2 linked regions of the Tistrella mobilis genome follow. The main gene of each other region encodes a partner of the protein of the gene in region 2 in a complex. Links are inferred from orthologs where the notes say so. Each region holds a gene or a part of one and is shown on either strand. Other genes may lie near its edges.

Evidence for each region. Proteins that work in one complex are often made in the same cells at the same time.
Region 1: the proteins of trxB (region 2) and trxA are in contact, whole or in part, in a crystal structure (PDB 1F6M), measured with the Escherichia coli proteins. The link is inferred for Tistrella mobilis from one-to-one orthologs.

Annotation. Positions count from the first base shown.
Region 1 is NZ_CP121017.1:4,583,658-4,589,065, reverse strand. The notes cover bases 1-2,829. They hold trxA (thioredoxin TrxA), read left to right. Parts: upstream 1-1,167; coding sequence 1,168-1,491; downstream 1,492-2,829. Other genes in these bases: P7L68_RS26295 (hypothetical protein), read left to right, coding at 1,563-2,829; addA (double-strand break repair helicase AddA), read left to right, coding at 1-1,003. Also shown: more of P7L68_RS26295, read left to right, coding at 2,830-2,885; P7L68_RS26290 (adenylate/guanylate cyclase domain-containing protein), read left to right, coding at 2,863-5,190; P7L68_RS26285 (alpha/beta fold hydrolase), read right to left, coding at 5,209-5,408. UniProt on the Escherichia coli protein: Participates in various redox reactions through the reversible oxidation of its active center dithiol to a disulfide and catalyzes dithiol-disulfide exchange reactions.
Region 2 is NZ_CP121017.1:1,342,716-1,350,823, reverse strand. What follows is about bases 2,214-5,163. They hold trxB (thioredoxin-disulfide reductase), read left to right. Parts: upstream 2,214-3,177; coding sequence 3,178-4,149; downstream 4,150-5,163. Other genes in these bases: P7L68_RS11910 (LysR family transcriptional regulator), read left to right, coding at 4,310-5,163; P7L68_RS11920 (mitochondrial fission ELM1 family protein), read left to right, coding at 2,214-3,085. Outside these bases: P7L68_RS11930 (AbrB family transcriptional regulator), read right to left, coding at 1-1,033; P7L68_RS11925 (Lrp/AsnC family transcriptional regulator), read right to left, coding at 1,210-1,716; more of P7L68_RS11920, read left to right, coding at 2,024-2,213; more of P7L68_RS11910, read left to right, coding at 5,164-5,200; P7L68_RS11900 (GGDEF domain-containing protein), read right to left, coding at 6,064-6,882; P7L68_RS11895 (DUF1987 domain-containing protein), read right to left, coding at 6,898-7,308; P7L68_RS11890 (SiaB family protein kinase), read right to left, coding at 7,305-7,847; P7L68_RS11885 (PP2C family protein-serine/threonine phosphatase), read right to left, coding at 7,905-8,108.

The sequences.
Region 1 (5,408 bases), 3.2 Mb from region 2 along the record:
GATGCTGCTGATCTCGCCCGGGTCGGCCGATGTCTCCGACATGGTGCGTGATGCCCAGGCGGCGACGGCGATGGAAGACCGGCAGGAATACCGCCGGTTGCTTTACGTCGCCATGACGCGGGCGGCCGACCGGCTTTATGTCTGCGGCTGGCACGGCAAGCCCGATGCCCCTGCGGACAGCTGGTATGCCCTGGTTCAGGGGGCGCTGGCGGGAATGGCGGAACCGTCTGAGATGGCACTGCCGGGAGGTATTGCCGGTCCAGGCTGGCGGCTCACCTGCCCGCAGGATGGCCCGGCGACACCAGGATCCGTCGAGGCGGCGGGGCCCGAGATGGCGGCGGTCGGCCTGCCGCCGGCGCTGCATCCCGATCGGGGCCTGCCGCCCGAACCGGTGCCGTCGCGGCCTCTGGCGCCGTCGCGGCCCGATGACGATCCGCCGCCGGCCCGATCGCCATTGGGTGATGCCGGCGTGCGTCACTTCCGCCGCGGCCGGCTGGTCCACCGTCTCTTGCAGGTGCTGCCGGATCTGGACCCGGCCGTCCGCGCCGACGCCGCCCGCCGTTTCCTGGCGGCCCCCGCCCATGGCCTCGCCCCCGACGAGGTGGCGCCGCTGGCGGCGGAGGTGGAGGCGGTGCTGACGCATCCGGATTTCGCGCCGATCTTCGGGCCGGGCTCGCGCGCCGAGGTACCGCTGGGCGCGGTGATCGGGTCCCGCGTGATCTCGGGCGCGGTCGACCGGCTGTTGATTGCGGAGGATCGTGTGCTGGTGGTGGACTACAAGACCGACCGGCCACCGCCGTCCGACCCGGTCCGGGTGGCCCGGCACTACCTGCGCCAGATGGCCGCTTATCGGGCAGTTCTGCGCCGGATCTACCCCGGCCGTCGGGTGGAGACGGCGCTGGTCTGGACGGACGGGCCGTCCCTGATGCATCTGCCGGACGATCTGCTCGACCGATGGGCTCCGGATCCGGATGCCGGCGACCCGACGGAACGTCGAGGTTGAATTGCACCCGATCCACGGATTGCCGCCGTGCATCCGGTGCAAAGGTCGGTGTGCTTGACCGTCTCCCCGTGGCTTTCTACATTGAGCCAAGCGCGCCCGCCGGCCTCGTCATGCCGGCTTCCGCCGGCCTCCGCGGCCGCTCACGATTTGAGGGGACAACTCCCATGGCCATCGCCACCGTCACCGACAGCTCGTTCGAGCAGGATGTGCTGAAGTCCGAAACGCCCGTCCTGGTCGATTACTGGGCCGAGTGGTGCGGCCCCTGCCGGATGATCGCTCCGGCGCTGGAGGACCTGTCGAAGGAATTCGACGGCAAGGTCACCATTGCCAAGCTGAACATCGACCACAACCCGCAGACCCCGTCCAAGTACGGTGTGCGCGGCATCCCGACCCTGATGGTCTTCAAGGGCGGCCAGATTGCGGCCACCAAGGTCGGCGCGATGCAGAAGAGCGATCTGGCGAAGTGGATCAAGTCGGTCGTCGGCTGACCTCCGCTTCCGGCCCAGCCGGAACCGATATCGAGGCCCGCACTGTCCCCGGGGACGGTGCGGGCCTTGTTTTGCCCGGCTTTGGTGCCATACCAGACCTCGATCCTGCAATCGGCCGGGCGCTGGATGCGATCTATGCCGGTGCCATGGCGGCACGCCCGACGAAGCCGGGCTTCGATCGCGATCTGCGCCGGCCGCACCGGCTGCTGGGGCTGATCGCCGCCGCCGGGCTGATGCCCGATCCGGACCGGGTGATCCTGGTCACGGGATCCAAGGGCAAAGGCAGTACCGCCCGGTTGATCGCGGCAGGCGAGACGGCGGCAGGTCGTCGGACCCTGCTTTTCACCTCGCCCGAGGAGACCACCGCACTCGACCGCATCCGGCTGGATGGTGCGGTGATCAGGGGGGAAGATTTCCTGCGCCATCATGCGGCGCTTGCCCCGCAGGTCGAGGCACTGGCGGCGCGCCTGCCCTCGGGCGAGGCGCTGTCGCCTTTCGGCCAGTTCCTGGCCATCGCCCTAGCGCATGCCAGGGAAACCGGGGCCGGGCGGCTGGTGATCGAGACCGGCCGGGGGGCGGCCCATGACGAGGCCGGCCGGCTTCGGGCGCGAATCGGGGTGGTGACCGCGATCCTGCCCGAGCATCTGGACCGGCTGGGCCCGACGCTGGCCGATGTCGCGGCCGAGAAGCTCGACATCCGCAGGCGCTGCGGCTGCACCATCCTGACCGCTGCCGCCGCCACGGCCGGGCAGGCGGCGGGCATCCACCCTGCAAACGCCCTGGTGGTTCCGGCCCTCCCGCCGGATGCGGCGGATGACCGGCCGGGCTGGCTGCGCCAGGATCTGGCACTGGCCCATGCGGCGCTTGCAGCTGATGGCATCGACCCCACGACGCCCGGGATCGCGGCGGCGCTGGACCGGATGGCCGCTTCGGTGCCGTCCTGGGGGCGGATGATGACCGGGGATGGACGCGAGATCGGGTGGGAAGCGGCCGTGCAGGCGGCGAGCCTCGATGCCGGCCGCCTGGCCCGACTGGCGGATACAGGCTGGCGGGTTTTGCTCTCGGTCACCGACGACAAGGATGTCGACGGGTTGGTCGATACGCTTGCAGGCGCCGGGCTGCCCACGCAAGCGGTGGTGCTTCAGGGGCGCCGCGGGCCGCTGGTCCACGGCGCAGCCGTGCATCGCCGGCTGGCGGCCCGGCTGGGGCAGGGGCTGGAGGCACCGCTTCGGGGACCGATCGACCACGACGACGTGCCGGCCATGGCCCGGCTGCTGTACGATACGGGCGGCGCCAATGCGACCCCCGTGCTTGCGGTCGGCACCCAGACCTTTCTGCGCCTTGTCCGCGCCGCCATCAGGACCCTGCCCGATGCCCGATCGTCCTCGCCGTGACGTTGCCCCCCGCAGCCGCGACGCGCTGGGCCGCCTGCAGCTGCCGCCGCCCGCGGCCATGCCGCTGGATGCCGAGGCGGCGATGGTGGTCGCGGCGGTCGCGGGGCGGATGGCCGGCGATCTGATCCAGGCGGTCAGTTTCGAGCAGGTCTTCGACGGCATGAACCGCGGCCTGGTCGAAGCCGGCCTGCCGATCCGCCGGGTCTATCTCGCCTTCCGGACCCTTCATCCGCTGATCGCGGCCGTATCCTTCTTCTGGCAGGCGGGCCAGCCGGTGGAGCGGATGGTGATGGCCCATGGCCTGGCCGGTGTGTCCGAGGCCTGGCAGCGCTCGCCGCTCAACTATCTGTTGACCCATGACCTGCACTGGATGCGCCGCCGGCTGACGGGGCCGGAGGCGAGCCGCGAATTTGCGCTGTTCGAGGATCTGGTCGCCGAAGGCATGACCGACTATGTCGCGACCGGCACGGCCTTCGGCAGCGGTCTGGGCGGCAATGGCGTGCTCGCCTCGTGGACCGCCGATGCCCCCGACGGGTTCAGCGATCGCGACCTGGCCATTCTTTCGGCGTTGCAGGTGCATCTGGCGGCAGCCTGCCGGCTGGCCTTCACGGCCCAGGTCTCGGATACGGTGGCCATGACCTATCTGGGCCAGCATGCCGGCCGGCGGGTGTTGTCGGGCCAGATCCGGCGCGGCGATGGCGAGCTGATCCCGGCGGCGATCTTCCTGTCGGATCTGCGCGGCTCGACTGCGATCGCCGAGCAGCTGGGCGTCGGCCGGTTCATGGAACTGGTGAACCGCTATTTCGAATGCGCCGCCGAACCGGTGCTGGGGGCGGGCGGCGAGGTGCTGTCGTTGATGGGCGACAGCGTGCTCGCAATCTTTCCGCTGGCGGTCTTTGGCGACGAGGTCGAGGCCGCCTGCGATGCCGCCCTGGCGGCGGCACGCGATGCCGAACGCCGGCTGGAGCTGTGGAACCGCGAGCGTGCGGCCGAGGGCGAAGCACGCGTCGATTTCGGCATCGGTCTGCATCTGGGACGGGTGATGTTCGGCAATATCGGCACCGCCGAACGGTTGCAGTTTACCGCCATCGACCGGTCGATCAACGAGACGGCGCGGCTGGAGGATCTGACCAAGACGCTGGGCCATCGGATCATTGCCAGCGGCTCCTTTGCCGCCCGGGCCACCGCGGCCTGGCGATCGCTGGGCCGCGTGCAGCTGCGCGGCTCGGCGCGGGAGCAGGAGGTGTTCACCCCGGCGCCTGCCGCCAACCGTCTGGCGATTGCTGCCGATGTCGATGCAGGCGGGCCACCCTGCCCTGTGCCGCCCGATCTGGTGGTTCACGCCGACTGGAGCGTCGACGGCCGCAAGCGCTGGATGGCCGTGGCGACGCGGATGGAGGATGGCCGTTACGCCGCGGGTGTGCCGGAACCGGTGGGGCCGGTCGATACCCTGATCACCCGGCTGTTGGCGCGTGCCCGGGGGGGCCGGGTACTGCTGGGGCTGGATGTGGTGCTGGGCCTGCCGGCAGCCTATGCCGGGCTGCTGGGAGCCACGCGGTTCGTGGATGCGCTCGACCGGTTCGCGCTCGCGCCCGAAGGGCTGGAGCCGGCGATGCGGCCCGAGGAGATCTCGCCCGGCCGGCCGTTCTTTCCGCGACGGCCCGGGCAGGGGCAGGGCGGGCCGGCCGAGCTTGCCCGCCGGCTTGGACTGGACGGACCCGATGATCTGCGGCGGATCTGCGAGCATGCAACCATCGCCCGCCGGGCGGCGGCCCCGTTGTTCTGGACCATGGGTCCCGCCCAGGTCGGCCGCGCAGCCGCCCATGTCTGGCGGCATCTGCTGATCCCCGCCCGCCGTGACGGGCTGGATCTGGGGCTCTGGCCCTTCGACGGCCGGTTGGGCGAGCTGGTCGAACGCCATGCCCTTACCGTGGTCGAGGCCTATCCGGCGGCCTTCCATCGCCATCTGGGGGTGCGGCTGGGCCGTCAGGCCACCAATGGCCGGGGCAGCAAACGCAACCGCAACGATCGTGCCGCCAATGCCGCCACCCTGATGGAAGCGGCCCGTCGGTTGGATCTTGTGATCGATATGGACCTGGTCGCCGAGTTGGGCGACGGTTTCGGCAATGCGAGCCAGGGCGAGGACCGGTTCGATGCCGTGGTCGGGTTGATGGGCATGCTGCAGGTGTTGGCCGGCGCACGCCCCACCGGTGAGCCCCGGCTGGCACCGGTCACCACCGTCGAAGGCTGGATTCTGGGGCAATCCCCGGCTGAGTTGAAACTGCCCGAAGACTGCTTTTCCTGATCAGCCCCGTTTTCCCGATCAGCCCCGCGCGTCGGCTGCCCGGATGTGGGCGGCGAGCGGGGCCAGGAACAGCGGCGTCGCAGCCTCGGTGATCAGATGGCCGAGGCCTTGAATCACATGCAGGCGGGCACCTGAAATACGCTCCACACCTTCCCGTACCCGGTCCAGCGCGACCACCGGGTCGGCTGTGCCGTGGATGAACAGGGTGGGGCAGATGA
Region 2 (8,108 bases):
CCACGAAGCGGGCGAGCGGGGGGCCGAGCAGGACGACCAGGAAGAAGCGCATGGTCTGCAGGGCCATGACGAAGCCGATATCCACGCCGCGGCTGGAGGCGGCGATGATTGCGACCGTGTCGAGCCCGCCGGGGCTGGTCGCCAGATAGGCCGACAGAAGGTCGATGCCGGTCAGCCGGGTCAGCACCCAGGCGAGGCCGGCGCAGAAGCCGATCAGCACCGCGATCGAAACCAGGATGGTGGGCAGCGCCTTCAGCGCATGCATCAGCACCACCCGGGTGAAGCCGAGCCCCACGCTCCAGGCGAGGACGGCATAGCTGGCCGCCAGCAGCCATTGCGGCAGCTGGATGGTCATGAGGCCGGTGGCGCTGAGCACGGCCCCCCCGATCATCGGCAGCAGCAGCCCCGCCGCGGGCACCGGGATCAGCCGGCCGGCCGCCACACCGGCTGCGGCGAGGGCCAGGGTCTCGGCAAAGGCAAGCGGATCGATCGTGGGGAACCAGACGATCGGGATGGCGGCCCCCGCCTCCCCCGCCAGCAGGAAATGCGCGAGCAGGGCGGCGGCGAAAGCCACGAACAGCACGCGGGTATACTGCATGAAGGCAACGAGCCGGGCATCGGCCCCGAAGGCTTCCGCCATCACCACCATCGCAGAGGCGGCACCGGCCGATGTCCCCCAGACACCGGTGGTGCCGGGCAGGATGTGATTGCGGGCAATCACCCAGCCGAGCGCACCGCTGAGCAGGATGGTGGACAGCACGATACCGAGGAAGATCGGCCAGTCTGCAGCCACCGTCACCAGGATCTCGGGCCGTACCGAGCCTGCGATCATGCACCCCAGCACCGACTGAGCCATCAGGAAGGTGATCCGCGGCATCTTGAGCCCGACGCCGCCGAGCGCCAGCAGAATCCCCGAGACCATCGGCCCCAGCAGCAACGCCGCCGGCAGCTGGATCCAGATCAGCCCCGCCGTCAGCGGCACGGACACGATCGGCAGCAGCAGCCAGCGCAACCAGGGGGGGAGGGTCTGCAACGACATCGGATCGGCTCTTCCGCAAACGAAAACGGCCGCCTTCACCCGAAAGCGGCCGTTCGGATCGTTTTGCACCGAACCATGATCAGCCAGGTTGCACAACCACCACCCCCGCCCCCAGGGGTCTGCGGTTTCCGCACGGCTCAGGATCGTCCTGCAACTCGGGCGGTTCGGGATCAGTCGTCGTCGCCGGAAGGCTCTTCGGCTTCCAGCAGCTCGATCGGCACCCCCGGCTCGTATTTCGAGGTCCGGATGGTGAGCGAGGTGCGGACATGGCGCACCGGCGGCGCTGCGGTCAGCCGGGTGGTCAGGAAGCGCTGATAGGCGTCCCAGTCCTTGGCCACGATCTTCAGCAGAAAATCGGTCTCGCCCGCCAGCATGTAGCACTCGCGGACCTCGGGCCAGCTCTGGACCAGCGCCTCGAACTTCTTGAGGTCGAGATCGGCCTGGCTCTCCAGCCCGACCCGGGCGAAGACGGTGACCGAGAAGCCGAGATGTTCAGGATCCAGCTCCGCGCGATACCCGCGCACGAAGCCCGCCTCTTCGAGGGCCCGGACGCGCCGCAGGCAGGGCGGTGCCGAGATGCCCGCCCGGCGGGCGAGTTCCACATTGGTGATGCGACCGTCGGACTGGAGATCGGCAAGGATCTTCCGGTCGATGGTATCGAGTTTTACCCGCGCCATAGTGTCGCTGACTCCCTTCCCCCGTCACGGGCCCGTGCGCGCGGGCCAACGTGATCGCTGGGCAGTCTATAGCAATATTACCCGGACCCATAGCGGCAGTTTGCGGTTCTGTCGCGACCCATGGGCCATTCGATAGTCTTCATCTGTTGCCGGTTGCAGGCGAACCGCGGCCGGAGGTTGCCCCTCAGCACCCGAGGCGAAGCGGTTCCGTTCCGGCGCCGCGGACTTTATAGTCCGCCGGTGGGGCTCTCAAGCACGAAACGATCTTTCAGGACCGACCTTCCGTAATGTCATACCGCAGGCAGCCATGACCGATCCGCGCAACCTGGGACAGCCGCAGTCGCTGCCACACGTCTGCGTGCTGACCGATGACCGCGCCGGTAACAATGCGCAAGCTCTGGGCGTTGCCGAGGCGCTGGGCTGGCCGATCACGGACATCCGTCTTTCCTACAGCCGGCTGATCCGCCTGCCCAACCTGGTTCGTGGCACCTCCACGCTTGGGCTTACGACGGCTGCGGCGGCAGCGCTCGATGCCGTAGCGGTACCCGATGTCGCGATCGCGGCCGGACGGCGGGCGACGCCGGCGCTCCGCCGGCTGAAGCGGCGCTTTCCGCAGATGGTCGCCGTGCAGATCATGTGGCCCGGCGAACCCAGCCGCGGGCTGGACCTGATCGCCGTGCCGGCCCATGACCGCATCGCCCGCGAGAGCGACCGCGACCCGCGGCTGCTGGTGACCCTGGGCGCGCCCAACCGTGTCACCCCTGTTCGCCTTGCCGGGGCTGCCGCGGAGTGGGAACCCCGCTTCGCCGCTGCCGGCATGGGGGCGGGCCCGACGCCCCGGATCGGCCTGCTGGTCGGCGGGACAACCAAGCGCATGCCCTTCGGCGCCGAAGATGCCCGCCATCTGGCCAGGCTGGTCGCCGATCTGGCCGCCCGCCACGATGCCCGGATCCTGGCGACCAACAGCCGTCGCAGTGGCGCGGAGGTGACTGCCGCCCTCCGCGACGTGTTCCAGACCACACGGCCGGGCGCTTTCTGGCTGCATGATGTGGCAAAGAGCGGTGACAATCCCTATTTCGGCATACTGGGTGTGGCGGATCTGATCGTGGTCACCGGCGACAGCATGTCGATGGCCTCGGAAGCCGCCAGCACCGGCCGGCCGGTCGCGATCCTGCCCATGACGGGGGAGGCGTCGAAAGAGGCACGGCTGCACCGGGCACTCTATGCTCTGGGCGCAGCCCGCCCGCTCGATGCGGACTTCGTCGCCCGGGGCGAGATCGCCTGGCGCTACCCGCCCCTGGGTGATGCCCAGGCGGTGGCGGCGCGGATCCGGCGGTTGGTGCTGGCAAATCCGGCCGTTTCCCGCTAGCTTCCCCGCCCCTCCCCGCTGCCGCAAGGCGAGTCGGGGTTCAGGCCGTCCGCCGCCCGTCACATGTCCTGCTCTGGAAAGGCCGACACGTCATGAGTGCCACCCATCGCACCAAGGTTCTCATCCTGGGATCCGGCCCCGCCGGCCTGACCGCGGCGATCTACGCCTCGCGTGCCATGCTGGAGCCGATCCTGGTCCATGGGCTCCAGCCGGGCGGCCAGATGACGATCACCACCGATGTCGAGAACTTTCCGGGCTTCCCCGACGTGATCCAGGGCCCCTGGCTGATGGAGCAGATGCAGAAGCAGGCCGAGCATGTCGGCACCCGCTTCCATCACGACATCATCACCGATATCGACCTCAGCACCCGCCCCTTCATCGCCACCGGCGACAGCGGCGACCGCTATGTCGCGGATGCCGTGATCATTTCCACCGGCGCCCAGGCGAAATGGCTGGGCCTGCCCGACGAAGAACTCCTGAAGGGTTTCGGACTGTCGGCCTGTGCGACCTGCGACGGCTTCTTCTACCGCAATCGCACGGTGGCGGTGGTCGGCGGCGGCAATACCGCGGTCGAAGAGGCGCTTTACCTCACCAACCATGCCGACAAGGTGTATCTGATCCACCGGCGCGACGCGCTCCGGGCCGAGAAGATGCTGCAGGAGCGGCTGTTCGCCAATCCGAAGATCGAGATGATCTGGAACGCCGTGGTCGACGGCTATCTGGCCGGCGGCGAGCCGCGCGGCGTGACCGGCGTGCGCCTGAAGGACACCGCCGACGGCAGCCTGCGGGACCTCAATGTCGACGGCGTGTTCATCGCGATCGGCCATGCACCGGCGACCGCCCTGTTCCGCGGCCAGCTGGAGCTGGACGAGGAAGGCTATCTGATCACCCGCCCCGACAGCACCCGGACCAGCATTCCGGGCGTGTTCGCGGCCGGCGACGTTCAGGACAAGGTGTTCCGTCAGGCGGTCACCGCAGCCGGTACCGGCTGCATGGCGGCGCTGGAGGCCGAACGCTTCCTGGCCGGAACCACCCATGCGCCGGCCGATGCCGCCGCAGAATGAGCACATGCGGCTGCACCGAAAACGGTGCGGCCGTGCTCAGGACCTTTGAAGACCGGCGCATCGCGCCGTAAGATCGTCAAAACACCAGCAGCGGACCGGGTGACGGCAGGGAGCCAGACGTCGCCATCCGGCAGCATCAGCGGAGCCGCGCGAGCCTGATATGGACTGGGACCGGGTCAAGATCTTCCACACCGTCGCCGAGGCCGGCAGCTTCACGCATGCAAGCGAGTTGCTGAACCTCAGCCAGTCGGCGATCAGCCGACAGATCAGTGCGCTGGAGGAGAGCCTGGGCGTCCCCCTGTTCCACCGCCACGCCCGCGGCCTGATCCTCACCGAACAGGGGGAGCTGCTGCGCAACACCGCCCGCGATGTGTTCGCGAAGCTGTCCATGGCCGAAGCCATGCTGACCGAAAGCCGCGAACGCCCCAAGGGCCCGCTCAAGGTCACGACCACGGTCGCCTTCGGCTCGGTCTGGCTGACGCCCAGGATCCATGGCTTCCTCAGCCTGCATCCCGACGTCACCATCACCCTGCTGCTGGATGACAGCGAGTTGGATCTGGGCATGCGCGAGGCCGATATCGCCATCCGCATGTCGCCGCCCCGCCAGCCGGATCTGGTCAAACGCAAGCTCATGACCATCCGGCACGGCATCTATGCCTCGCCGGATTACGTCAACCGCCAGGGCATGCCCAAGACCCCGGCCGAGCTGGACGATCACAAGCTGATCGTCTTCGGCGAAGACACGGCCGCGCCCATTTCCAACGCCAACTGGATCCTGGATGCAGGAGCCACCCCCGGCAAGGCCCGGCGGCCGATTCTGAAGGTGAACAATATCTACGGTATCATGCGCGCGGTGGAGAGCGGCCTCGGCGTCGCCTCGATCCCCGATTACATGGTGCGCGAGAACGGCAATGTGGTGCAGGTCCTGCCCGAGCTGGAAGGCCCGCAATCCGAGGTTTACTTCGTTTATCACGAAGAACTGCGCCATTCGAAACGCATCGCCGTGTTCCGCGATTTCCTGATCCGGGAAATCGAGCAGAGCCTGCGCTAAGAGCCCGTCCGGAAGGTTATCGAATCCGGTGAATCCGTTGTGATTCTATGCCGCGCCAGAGAAAAAGGGAGCGGACAGAATGTGGGCGACGGAAACCCGCCGGGTTTAAGAGCGGCCGGGTCTGAGATACCCGAGCGACCTGACGGATGAAGAATGGGTGCTGGTCGAACCGCTGATCCCGCCCGCGAAGCGGGGTGGTCAACAGCGCACGGTCGATATCCGCGACGTTCTGATTGGCGTGTTCTATGTGCTGATGACCGGCTGCCAATGGTGGGCTCCGCCCAAGGATCTGCCGCCGCGGAGCGGCGGTGCATGAATATCCGGGTCTGCGGGAATGGGATGGCACGCTGGCGCGGATCGATCCGTCGGGCTACGACGCGGGCAAAAAGGTCAAAGGCAAGAAGCGGCACATCGTCGTCGACACGCTCGGCATGATGCTGGAAGCGCAGATCCAGCCTGCCGACATCCAGGATCGGGACGGCGCGTTGCCGGTGCTGAAGGAGGTCCGCCGCCTGTTCCCCTTCATCGAGCGCATCTTCGCCGATGGTGGCTACCAGGGGCCGCCACGGCTGCCGCCGTGCGTGAACTCGGTGTCTGGCACCTGTAAATCGTCAAGCGTTCGGATACCGCCAAGGGCTTCCAGGTTCTGCCCAAACGCTGGATCGTCGAACGGACCTTCGGATGGCTCGGCCGCTGCCGCAGGCTGGCCAAGGACTTCGAGAACCTCTCACGATGGCTTTGGCATTCCTCCGTCTCGCGATGATCCGGATCATGATGCGCAGAATCGCAAGGAGCCGGAAATTATAGATCACTTCTCGGACGGGCTCTAAGGCGCCCGAAGACGAAGATCCGGCGGCAGAGACTCAGTCGGTCTCTGCCGCTTCGGTGATGTCGTCACCGGTGGCGACACGGTTGCGGCCGGATCGCTTGGCGGCATAAAGCGCCTTGTCGGCCCTGGAGAGCACCCGGTCGATATCGTCGCCGGGGGCCGAGAACCGCGCCAGACCGAAGCTTGCCGTCAGCCGGATCTCGTCGCCCTTCCAGGGCATGCGAATGGCGGCGGTGGCGGCGCGCAGGCGCTCTGCCACCTCGTCCAGTTCTGCCGCGCCGATCCCCGGCAGCAGCACCGCGAACTCCTCTCCACCCAACCGGCCGACCAGATCATCCTCCCGCAGCGTCTCGGACATCCGGCCCACGAACAGGCGCAGCGCCTCGTCGCCGGCCGCATGTCCGAAGCGGTCGTTGATCGTCTTGAAGCGGTCGAGATCGGCCATGATCACGCCGGACGACCGACCCTCATGGCGCCACTGATCGGCCAGATGGGCCGCGACATCCATGAAATGCCGGCGGGTGGCGGCACCCGTCAGTTCATCCACCGCGGCCAGCGCCTCCAGCCGATGGGCCAGGGCTTCACGCGCGCGGACCTCGGCTTCCAGCCGCTGGTTCAGACGGCGCAGTTCGTCCTGCATACGATCGGAAAGACGGACCAGACGGCGCTGCTCCCGATAGCCCTGGCGATAGGCGCGCATCAGGGTGCGCACGCCGTCGGAGACCTCCTCCAGCTTGCGGAGCATCTCCTCACTCTGGGCGATCATCGCCTCTTCCTGGTCGAAGAGCGAGAAGTCCCCCGTCGTCGCCGGCTCGGGCAGGGTCTTCACCCTGGACACCTTGGGCCTGGTCATCTCACGTCATCCCGATCAGTCGCCACTGTCGCCGTCCGCGCACATGACGAAGTCGATGTGCTCCAGGTCGGACGCAAAATCCTCCCCGAATTCCTCCATCGTCTCATCATCCGGGGCGAAGTGCCAGTTTACAGTGACTGAACGTCCTGCCGCCGCCGTTTCTTCCAACATCTGGAAAATATTCATCAAAGCCTTGGCACTCGACGAGTTGAAATAGACCAGCGTGATGTCGACCGTGACGCTTGGCCCGTCTTCAGCAAGAAAGCTGCGCAGGGCATACAGGATCGGCCCGAAAAAGGCAGCGGCATCCTCGGGATAGGACTCGCCCGCCATCGAGAACCGGCCGGCAGCCGGGTCGAAACGCACCGCCGGTGAGCGGTGGGTGGCGGCGAGATCGATGGCGAGGGGAGAGTCGGAAGCGGTCATATGAACACCTTGAGGCCATAGAAGGTGGTCTGAGCATCGATTTCGAAGAAATCATACTCGATGGGGGCACTGGCGCGACGGGCGATCTCGATCAGGCCGAGCGTCGCACCCTTGCTGTCGACATCAGGGTCTTCCTTGAGCTTCTGACGATAGAGCGCCTTCAGTTCCTCGGGAGACAGAACCGCGATCTCGTCCAGCCGCTGCCTCAGGCGCGGCGCGCGTGCGGCGTCGATCACATTGGCGCAGATCACGAAGAACCGGCCATCCTCCTTGCCCACCGTCACGATGCCCGAGCGGGCGGCATCATCGGCGGGGCCGTCGGCGTCATCGGAATAACGGATGATGTTCTGGACCTGCTCGACGAACACCGAGAACACCCGGCGGGTCAGGTTGCGGTCCGTGTCGTCCTGCTCCAGCTTGCGGCGGAGCGCCTCGCCCAGCGAGAACAGGATGCCTTCCGACATGATGCCGCTGTAGATCAGCATCAGCTTGTTGGCCTGTATCTGGGTGCGGAAATCGTAAAGGTCTCGGGCCAGCACCTCTCGGCTCCTCGGACAGATGCCACATCGCATGCGACGTCGGCGCGTTACGGTTCGTCAGGGGTTGGGGGCGTTGGAACTGTTGGTGACCGGATCCCCGCCAGCCGGATCTCCGCCAGCCGGGGGCCCGGCCGTCTGCGGCCGGAAAGCGACCATGGTCATGTCATCGCGACGGACCTCCGTGCCGCGCCATTCGTCAAGCGCCACCGTCAGTGCCTGCAGCCGTTCCGCCAGCGGCAGATGGGCATGGGTGGCCAGCAG